DNA from 3 places in the Duffyella gerundensis genome. Region 2 is predicted to be linked to each of the others. Evidence: predicted binding sites of a transcription regulator. Region 2 holds the regulator's gene; each other region holds the start of a gene.

Evidence for each region. The regulator PurR, encoded in region 2, represses purine synthesis genes. The targets are predictions, from matches to a motif close to CANGCAAACGTTTGCNTG.
Region 1: EM595_RS15660 (NCS2 family permease) is a predicted target of PurR. The motif match lies at 1,848-1,865, and genes of this name have one in related genera.
Region 3: purL (phosphoribosylformylglycinamidine synthase) is a predicted target of PurR. The motif match lies at 1,840-1,857, and genes of this name have one in related genera.

The regions. Positions count from the first base shown of each region.
Region 1 covers NZ_LN907827.1:3,416,569-3,419,850, forward strand. The annotation lists gene EM595_RS15655 (Na+/H+ antiporter) at 1-241, opposite strand, end outside; gene EM595_RS15660 (NCS2 family permease) at 419-1,768, opposite strand; gene EM595_RS21540 (glutathione binding-like protein) at 2,080-2,373, opposite strand; partial or broken gene EM595_RS21545 (glutathione S-transferase N-terminal domain-containing protein) at 2,527-2,748, opposite strand; gene soxR (redox-sensitive transcriptional activator SoxR) at 2,797-3,270, opposite strand.
Region 2 covers NZ_LN907827.1:1,822,630-1,825,911, reverse strand. The annotation lists gene EM595_RS08465 (C40 family peptidase) at 224-1,003, shown strand; gene cydH (cytochrome bd-I oxidase subunit CydH) at 1,060-1,149, opposite strand; gene purR (HTH-type transcriptional repressor PurR) at 1,423-2,448, shown strand; gene punR (DNA-binding transcriptional activator PunR) at 2,445-3,282, opposite strand, start outside.
Region 3 covers NZ_LN907827.1:2,884,031-2,887,312, forward strand. The annotation lists gene purL (phosphoribosylformylglycinamidine synthase) at 1-1,749, opposite strand, end outside; gene mltF (membrane-bound lytic murein transglycosylase MltF) at 2,020-3,282, shown strand, end outside.

The DNA of each region.
Region 1 (3,282 bases), 1.6 Mb from region 2:
GATGCAGAAACTCGCTGATCGGCGTTTTCCAGCCGTCGGCAAACAGCAGCGGCGGAATAAACAACACCAAAAACAGTTCAGGGTCGAAATCGACGTGCAGGCCAAAGGTCGGCCATGCCAGCAGCGCACCGGCGGCAATCTGCACCAGCGGCAGCGGTATCTGAAAAGGAATAATGCGAGCCGCAACGCCGGAAAGCGATACCACCAGCGTCATCATTAAAATAGTAAAAAAGATTTCCATGCTGTCCTTAAAGCCTCTTCTTACGCAGGCGTGGAATAACGTTCGGGGAGTGTGTGCCGGGAAAGTGTAAAACAAAACGGCACGGGAAAAAAAACCTCACGTGCGAAAAGCGGAATTATCGCGGTTGATACAAGAGGATCCCGCCATTTTTAGCAAAATGGCGGGAGAGCAGCGAAGTTAAATTGCCCAGCCGCCAGCATAGAACAGCGCCAGTGCGATGGCGATGACCACGGTGCCGACGTTCAGCTTGCGCCATTCACCAGCAAACAGGCGGCCAATCACCAGCGTACCGAAACCGAGCATGATGCCGGTGACGATGTTACAGGTCAGTACAATAAACACTGCGGTGACCAACCCGGCCATCGCATCGACAAAATCACCAAAGTCGATTTTTGCCACGTTGCTCAGCATCAGCAGGCCGACATACATCAACGCTGGCGCGGTGGCGTAAGCCGGAACCAGATAAGCCAGCGGTGACATAAACAGGATCAGCAGAAACAGCAGCCCAACCACGATGGCGGTTAAGCCGGTTTTACCGCCCGCCGCCGTTCCGGCCGCCGACTCGATATACACCGCCGCCGGCGACGCACCCACCAGGCCAGCAAAAATGCTGCTGAAGGAGTCGGTGGTCAGCGCGCGTCCGCCGTTGAGGATCTGGCCATCTTTATCCAGCAGGTTAGCCTGCCCGGCGACCGCACGGATGGTGCCGGTGGCATCGAATACCGCGGTCATCACCAGCGCCAGCACGCTCGGCAGCACCACTGGCTGCAAGGCACCGAGGATATCCAGGCTCAGCAGCGTGGAGTGGCCGCTGGCATCGGTCAGGCTTGGCATGGCGAACAGGCCCTGATAGCTCACCGCCGGGTCGAAAATCAGACCGGCAATGGAAATAGCAATGATGGTCATCAGGATGCCGCCCGGCACGCGACGTTTCTCCAGGCCAAAAATAGCCGCCAGGCCGAGCAGCGTCATGATCACCGGAAACGACGGGAAATGCCCCAGCGCTACCGGCAGGCCTGCACCGCTGTTTTTCACCACCAGCCCGACGCTGTCGGCGGCGATCAACATCAGGAACAGGCCGATGCCGATGCCGGTGCCGTGCGCCACGCCGGTGGGCAAATTACGCAGGATCCAGCCACGAATGCCGGTCACCGAAATCAGCGTAAACAGCACGCCCATCAGAAATACCGCACCCAGCGCCACCGGAATGCTGATCTGCTGCCCCAGCACCAGGCTAAAGGCGGTAAAAGCGGTCAGCGAGATGGCGCAACCAATCGCCAACGGCAGATTGGCCCACAGGCCCATGACGATCGACCCGACGCTGGCCACCAGACAGGTAGCGACAAACACCGCCGTTGGCGGAAAACCCGCTTTGCCCAGCATAACCGGCACCACAATGACGGAATAGACCATGGCAAGAAAGGTGGTCAGCCCGGCAACAATCTCCTGGCGCACGCTTGATCCACGGGCTGAGAGACAAAACCAGGCATCAAGCTTACCGCGAGCGGGACGCGAGTCGGTCGACATAACGAAAAACCTCTGAAGAGTGATAAAAATGCTGCTGTGATCAGACGGCGCTGGGGCCATGTTTTGCCCTGTGCATCACAAGGCAAACGTTTACCTGATCGTTAATAAAAACGCCGCATTAGCGCGGCGGTTAAAAAAGGCAGGGGATTATCCGGTCTTTGCTGGCGCTTTTTCAACTGCTGATTGCGGCTGAACGAGGATAATTACGGCAAGCATGGCGCAAAATCAAAAAAAGCGCGGCAGGAGCCAGCGCTGAAGAGAACCTTTGGCGTTGCGCAATTGCCATAGCATGCCATTGCGCAACAGTGGCGTTACCCGCCGCTGAGATTAAGCTCTCCGCCCTGCTTGATCGCCCGCTGCCAGGCAGCACGCTGGGTAATTTTTTCCAGCCAGCTGCGAATCGCTGGCGCGTTATCAAGGCTGCTGCGCGCCGCCAGGCCCTGCAGCGGAAAACTCATCTGTACGTCAGCGATGCTGAAATGCTGGCCAGCAAACCACGGATGGCGCTGTAAATGTTGCTCAATGAAGTCTCGGTGGGTGGCGACCTGCTTATCGAGCCAGGCTTTTTGCACGCCGTTACCAAAAGCGGCGCCAATCGGACGCATTAGCAGCGGCACCGGCGCTTTGCCCATGCGGCCAAAAATCAGCTTCATCACCACCAGCGGCATCAGTGAGCCTTCGGCGTAGTGCAGCCAGTAGCGCGACTGCAGACGTTCATCATCATCGGTCAGGGTTAGTCGCTGTTCGCTGTCGTATCGCTCGCTGAGATACTCAAGGATGGCGCCCGATTCGGCGATCACCCGGTTGCCGTCGGTAATAATTGGCGCTTTGCCCAGCGGATGGACCTGCTTTAACGCGTCTGGCGCCAGCATGCTCTTTTCACGCTCATAGCGTTTGATTTGATAAGGCGCTTCCAGCTCTTCCAGCAGCCACAACACCCGCTGCGAACGCGAGTTATTCAGATGATGTACGGTGATCATTAGCACTTCCTCTCAGGAGACGTGCAACCAGTATAGTTGAGTCGGCGATCAGCTCCGCTCATCCTGATCCGGATCGAGCAGGATAGCGCCGGTGCCCTGCTCGCCCAGCCGATCGCCTGGGTTGCGCAGTGGGCAGTCACGCATCGATAAACAGCCGCAGCCGATGCAGCCATCGAGATCGTCGCGCAGGCGAGTCAGCGTGGCGATGCGGTTATCCAGCTCGGCGCGCCACTGCTGTGTCAGCTGTTGCCAGGCGCTGTCCGACATCCGCTTATCGCCCGGCAGGTGCGCCAGGCTTTCGCTGACCGTCGCCAGAGGAATGCCGATGCGCTGGGCGATTTTAATAATGGCGACGCGACGTAATACATCACGGCCATAGCGCCGCTGATTGCCGCCGTTGCGCGTGCTGGCGATCAACCCTTTTGCCTCATAAAAATGCAGTGCAGAGACCGCAACACCGCTGCGTTTGGCTACTTCTCCCGGCGTCAGCACCGGTTTTGGCGTATTGCGAACTTTTTTCATCTGGCTCTTTAC
Region 2 (3,282 bases):
CACACTGTTAATCAATTAATAATTCGTAATAATGTGCTGCGATAACCGACTGAAATTGTTTATTTTCAATGCGTTTTTGCCTGCTGGAATTAATAATGGAAAAAGACCTTACCTTTTGTGAAAAAGTTCGATTAGAATTGCTGCTCGGGTCTGACCGCCGGGTCAGATTAATGCTATTTATTCGCTCACGCTGTTCATTGGGCCCTATACCTGTAACCGACTCATGCGTCTATTAATTACGCTTTTTGTGCTGGCGTTTGCCCAGTTGATGATGAATGTGGCTGAAGCGTCGCCGCAGGCACCCGTCAACGCCACCCATCACAAGGCAGAAAAGAAACTGGCACGCGATGACGACCGACGCAAAAAGCGCGCGGTAAAAACCACAACGAAAAAGTCACGCCTCACCGCCGTACAGAAATTAAAGCTTAAAAAACGCACCAAGGTTCAAACTGCTTCGCTGCAAACCCCGAAATCCCGCACTACCCTTCGCTCACTGAAACGCTACGGCCGTCATCGCCAGTCAGATGCCGCTGAGACGGAAACCGCCGCGGCAAAACTGGCGCCATTGAAAATGAGCAAGGCACACCGCGCGCGCTATCAGAAAGCCCGTGAAACGGCGATGAATAAGCTGATGGGTCAGCTGGGCAAACCTTATCAGTGGGGCGGTGCCTCACCGCACACCGGCTTCGACTGTAGCGGCCTGGTATGGTATGCCTATAAAGATCTGGTTAAGTATAAGATTCCGCGCACCGCCAACGAGATGTTTCATTTGCGTGATGCCGCTCAGATCGACCGCGAATCGCTGCAAAAAGGCGATCTGGTGTTCTTCCGCATTAACAACCGCGGCGCTGCTGACCATGTTGGCGTGTATCTGGGCGATGGCAAATTCATTCAGTCGCCACGGACCGGAAAAGATATTCAGATTACAGCGCTGGGAGAAGATTACTGGCAGCGCCATTACGTTGGCGCACGTCGCGTGATGACGCCGAAAAATATTCGTTGACACCTGCTGTTGCGCAACAAAAAAAGGCCGCGTTGATGCGGCCTTTTTTGTCGGCGTCAGTGCAGAATTGCCGTCACGCTAAATGCAATGATTACCGCCAGCGCGCCGGCGGTAGTCAACAATGCCATTTTTAAATCAGTGCTCATGGTTATCCTCGTGGTCTCTTTTTATCGTAAGATTTATCTTGCTCGCTGGGTAAACATCTCGTTTTCTTGCAGCAGCCTTGCTAGAATTCGCCCTTCGCGTTGCGCAACATTACGCGACCTGTCTGCTGTTAGCGCTTTTAACGACGTCACCCCCCTATTTTTGGCGTTTATTTCGGCAATTAAGGCCGGTTGCGCCGCATTACATTCCGCAGACGCAAACGTTTAACATTATGCTTATCAACCCTTTGCGATAAGCGCAGGAGTAGCACTTCCATGGCAACAATCAAAGACGTGGCAAAACTGGCCGGTGTTTCAACCACCACCGTGTCGCACGTCATCAACAAAACACGCTTTGTCGCTGAAGAGACGCGCGAAGCGGTATGGGCAGCAATCAAAACGTTGCACTACTCACCGAGTGCCGTTGCCCGTAGCCTTAAGGTCAATCACACCAAGTCGATCGGCCTGCTGGCTACCTCAAGCGAAGCGCCCTATTTCGCCGAAATTATAGAGGCGGTAGAAAACCGCTGCTTTGATCGCGGATATACATTGATTCTGGGCAACGCCCACAATGACCTGCAAAAACAGCGCGCCTACCTGTCGATGATGGCGCAAAAGCGCGTCGATGGCCTGCTGGTGATGTGCTCTGAATATCCTGATGACCTGCTTAAAATGCTGGAAGAGAACCGCAATATTCCAATGGTGGTGATGGACTGGAGCGAGTCGCGTGGCGATTTCACCGACACCGTACTTGATAATGCCTTCCACGGTGGTTATCTGGCGGGCCGCTATCTGATCGATCGCGGCCATCGCGATATCGGTGCGATTCCTGGCCAGCTGGAACGTAACACTGGCGGCGGTCGCCATGCGGGATTCCTCAAGGCGTTAAATGAGGCCAACATCGCCGTGCGCGATGAGTGGATCGTCCAGGGTGACTTCGAACCAGAGTCGGGCTACAAGGCGATGCAGCAGATCCTGTCACAAAAACAGCGGCCAACTGCTGTGTTCTGCGGTGGCGATATCATGGCGATGGGCGCAATTTGTGCCGCGGATGAGATGGGTTTGCGCGTGCCGCAGGATATTTCAGTGATCGGCTATGATAACGTGCGCAATGCGCGCTATTTTACGCCTGCCCTGACCACCGTACATCAGCCAAAAGAGCAGCTGGGCGTTACCGCGCTGGATATGCTGCTGGAGCGCATTCTCAGCAAACGCGAGCAGCAGCAAACCATTGAGGTGCAACCGACGCTGATTGAACGTCGTTCAGTCGCCGACGGCCCTTTCCTCGACTATCGTCGTTAATGGCTTTCCTGCAGCCACTCCTGGTTCAGCGTGGCCGGATCGCCAAGGTAATCGAGCAACCAGCTTAGCGCAGGGGAACTCTGTTGTTCAGACCAACTGACACAGCAGGGGCTGCCCGGGAACTCGCTGGCCAGCTGCAGCGCCTGTAAGGTGCCGTCCCGCTCCAGCGGCGCAGCAATGTGCGCCGGTATCATGCCGACGCACAATCCCGCCAGTAGACACTCCACGCCGCTTTGCCAGTCAGGCACCACCAGTCGACGCTGATTATCCAGCGTCCAGGTGGTGCGACGCGTCAGGGCACGTGACGTATCTTCCATCACCAGCGACGGCCACTCACGCAGGGCATCATCGCTGACCACACCCGTGATGCTGGCCAGCGGATGTGATTTTTCCACCACGCAACGCCAGTTAACGGTTCCCATATCGCGGAAGGCAAAGCGCCCACCCACCGGGATCGCCTGCGTGGCACCGATGGCCACGTCTACCCGCCCGTCAGCCAGCGCATCCCAGACGCCGTTGAACACCTCCATGCTGATTAACAGTTCCATATCCGGGAAATGCCGATAGAAATCCAACACCAGTTGCCGGGTGCGTGGCGGCTTAACAATACAATCAACGGCGATGCTCAACTGGCCGCGCCAGCCGTTGGCTACCTGCTGACACTGACGTCGGGTGGCAAGCATTTTTTTGATAACAGAACGGCCTTCGACGACAAAATGTTCCCCGGCAGCGGTTAAAATTACGTCGCGGTGACGCCGTTCGAACAGCGGTACAGCCAGCCAGCGCTCAAGCTGGCGCACGGTATAACTGATAGCGGAAGGCACGCGGTGCAGC
Region 3 (3,282 bases), 1.1 Mb from region 2:
CGCTTCAGTGGCTTCACCAATCACCGCATAAGGCGCACGCTCGCGCTGACAGAGCTGGTCAAAAAGCGCCAGTTTGTCCGGATCCACCGCCAGCACATAACGCTCCTGCGATTCATTACACCAGACTTCCAGCGGACTCATGCCCGGCTCGTCGTTGAGAATATCGCGCAGGTTAAAACGGCCGCCACGCTCGCCATCGCTGACCAGTTCCGGCATGGCATTAGAGAGTCCGCCCGCGCCAACGTCGTGGATAAACAGAATCGGGTTGGCTTCGCCCAGCTGCCAGCAGCGATCGATCACTTCCTGACAGCGGCGTTCCATTTCCGGGTTATCACGCTGAACCGATGCGAAATCGAGATCGGCATCGGACTGACCGGACGCCATAGAAGAGGCAGCGCCGCCGCCCAGCCCGATGTTCATCGCCGGGCCGCCAAGCACGATCAGTTTCGCGCCGATGGTGATCTCGCCTTTTTGCACGTGATCGGCACGAATATTACCAATGCCGCCCGCCAGCATGATCGGCTTGTGATAGCCGCGCAGCTCCGTGCCATTATGGCTGTTCACGCGCTCTTCATAGGTGCGGAAATAGCCGGTCAGCGCCGGACGACCAAATTCGTTGTTAAACGCGGCGCCGCCCAGCGGCCCGTCGGTCATGATATCCAGCGCGGTAACGATGCGATCCGGCTTGCCAAAATCTTCTTCCCACGGCTGTTCAAAACCGGGAATACGCAGGTTGGAAACGGAAAAACCCGCCAGCCCCGCTTTTGGTTTAGCACCGCGTCCGGTGGCGCCTTCATCGCGAATTTCACCGCCGGAACCGGTCGCTGCGCCTGGCCACGGAGAAATGGCCGTTGGGTGGTTGTGGGTTTCCACTTTCATCAGAATATGCGCCTCTTCCTGATGAAAGTCGTACACGCCTTTTTCCGCATCGGCATAAAACCGGCCTACCGCCGAGCCTTCCATTACCGCGGCGTTGTCTTTATAGGCCGACAGCACGTAATCCGGGGTTTTCTCGAAGGTGTTTTTGATCATTTTAAACAGCGATTTAGGCTGCTTTTCACCGTCAATGATCCAGTCGGCGTTAAAAATCTTGTGGCGGCAGTGCTCAGAGTTAGCCTGCGCAAACATGTAGAGTTCGATGTCGTTCGGGTTGCGCCCCAGCCGTTCAAACGCGGTTAGCAGATAGTCGATCTCATCATCAGCCAGCGCCAGGCCCAGCTTGCGGTTCGCCTCTTCCAGCGCAACGCGGCCTGCGCCCAGCACATCAACGCTTTGCAGCGGCTGCGGCTCATGGTGTGCGAACAGCTGTTCAGCCTCGGCGAAATCGGTGAATACGGTTTCCATCATTCGATCGTGCAGCAGTGCAGCCAGCTGCTGCCACTGCGTCTCGGTCAGGCTGGTCGCCTGAAGATAAAAAGCCATACCGCGCTCAAGCCGTTTTACCTGGGGCAAATCGCAGTTGTGCGCAATATCAGTGGCTTTTGATGACCACGGAGAAATGGTTCCCGGACGCGGCGTAACCAGCAGCAAACGCCCTTGTGGCGCATGCTCAGCAAGAGAAGGACCATATTTTAGAAGGCGTTGCAGACGGGCTTTTTCTTCCGCATTCAGCGCAGTGCTGACATCGGCGAAATGGACGTACTCGGCGTAAATATCACTCACTGGCAGGTGAGCATCCTGAAAGAGCGACAGCAGTTTGGTAATACGAAATGCCGACAGAGCGGGCGAACCACGCAGAATTTCCATCATAAAGATCTCTCGTCTCGAAGCGCCGGGCGACGACGCTTCTGTGGGCGCAACAGGGGAAAACGGGCGGTATTATAGAGAATCGACCCGCGTTACGAAACCGTTTGCGCATTATTTCTCGCATGCGGGATTTGGCTGAATTTTGCGCAAAACATGCTTTATAAGTTGCTCTGGTCCGGTGAGTTGCGCAAAATGCTCCACGCTCTGGGAATCAGCACATTAAAAAAACTGCCTAAAAAGACAGAGGCCTTTGAGCCGCCGAGAGATAAACATTTGAAACGCCTAAAATTTAATTACCTGCTGATCGGTCTGATCACCGTGCTGCTTGCTGTAGCGCTGTGGCCTGCGATTCCCTGGTATGGGAGTGCGCAAGACAAGATTGCAGAGATAAAATCGCGGGGAGTGCTGCGTATCAGTACCATCAATTCCCCGTTGACTTACTACACCATTAATAATGCACCTGCGGGAATGGACTATGAACTGGCAAAACGTTTTGCGGATTATTTAGGCGTCAAGCTACAGGTAACGGTTCATCAGAACCTCAACGAGCTGTTTGACGACCTTGACGATGGCAAAGCCGATCTGCTGGCAGCAGGTCTGATTTACAACAGTGAACGACTGGCACGCTTTCGCACCGGTCCCAGCTACTATTCGGTTTCGCAGCAGCTGGTTTACCGAATCGGTAAGCCGCGCCCGAAAAACATCGGCGATCTAAAAGGTCGGCTAACGGTGGCGTCTGGCTCTGCCTATTTGTCCACGCTGCGCAGCGTTAAAGAGCAGGAATATCCTGATCTCGACTGGGCGATCTCAACCGATCAAAGCCCCAAAATGCTGTTGGAAGCAGTTGCGGATGGCAAGCTTGATTACACCATTGGCGATTCGGTGACGGTGGGCATGCTGCAACGCATTCATCCGCAGCTGGCGGTCGCCTTCGATATTACTGACGAAGAGCCCGTCACCTGGTATATGCAGCGCGAGCAGGATGACAGCCTGAATGCCGCCATGCTCGACTTTTTCAGTCAGATGGGCGAAGAAGGCGCGATGGCGCGACTGGAAGAGAAATATCTCGGCCACGTCGGCACCTTCGATTACGTCGATACGCGCACTTTCCTGCGCGCCATCGATAACACGCTTCCTGATATCAAACCGCTGTTTGAAAAGTATGCCAGCGCCATCGACTGGCGACTGCTGGCGGCAATCTCTTATCAGGAATCGCACTGGAATCCGCAGGCGACGTCGCCAACCGGCGTGCGCGGTATGATGATGTTGACGCGCAATACCGCCGACAGCCTGCAGGTTGCCGATCGGCTGGACGCAGAACAAAGCATTCGCGGCGGCAGTGAGTATTTACGCCGGATGATGGAGAAAGTGCCAGAAACCGTGCCGGAAGATGAACGCATCTGGTTTGCCCTCGCCGCGTATAACATGGGCTATGCGCATATGCTGGATGTGCGCAAACTCACCGCGAAGCAAGGCGGCAATCCCGACAGCTGGGCCGACGTTAAGCTGCGCTTGCCTATGCTGAGCCAGAAACGC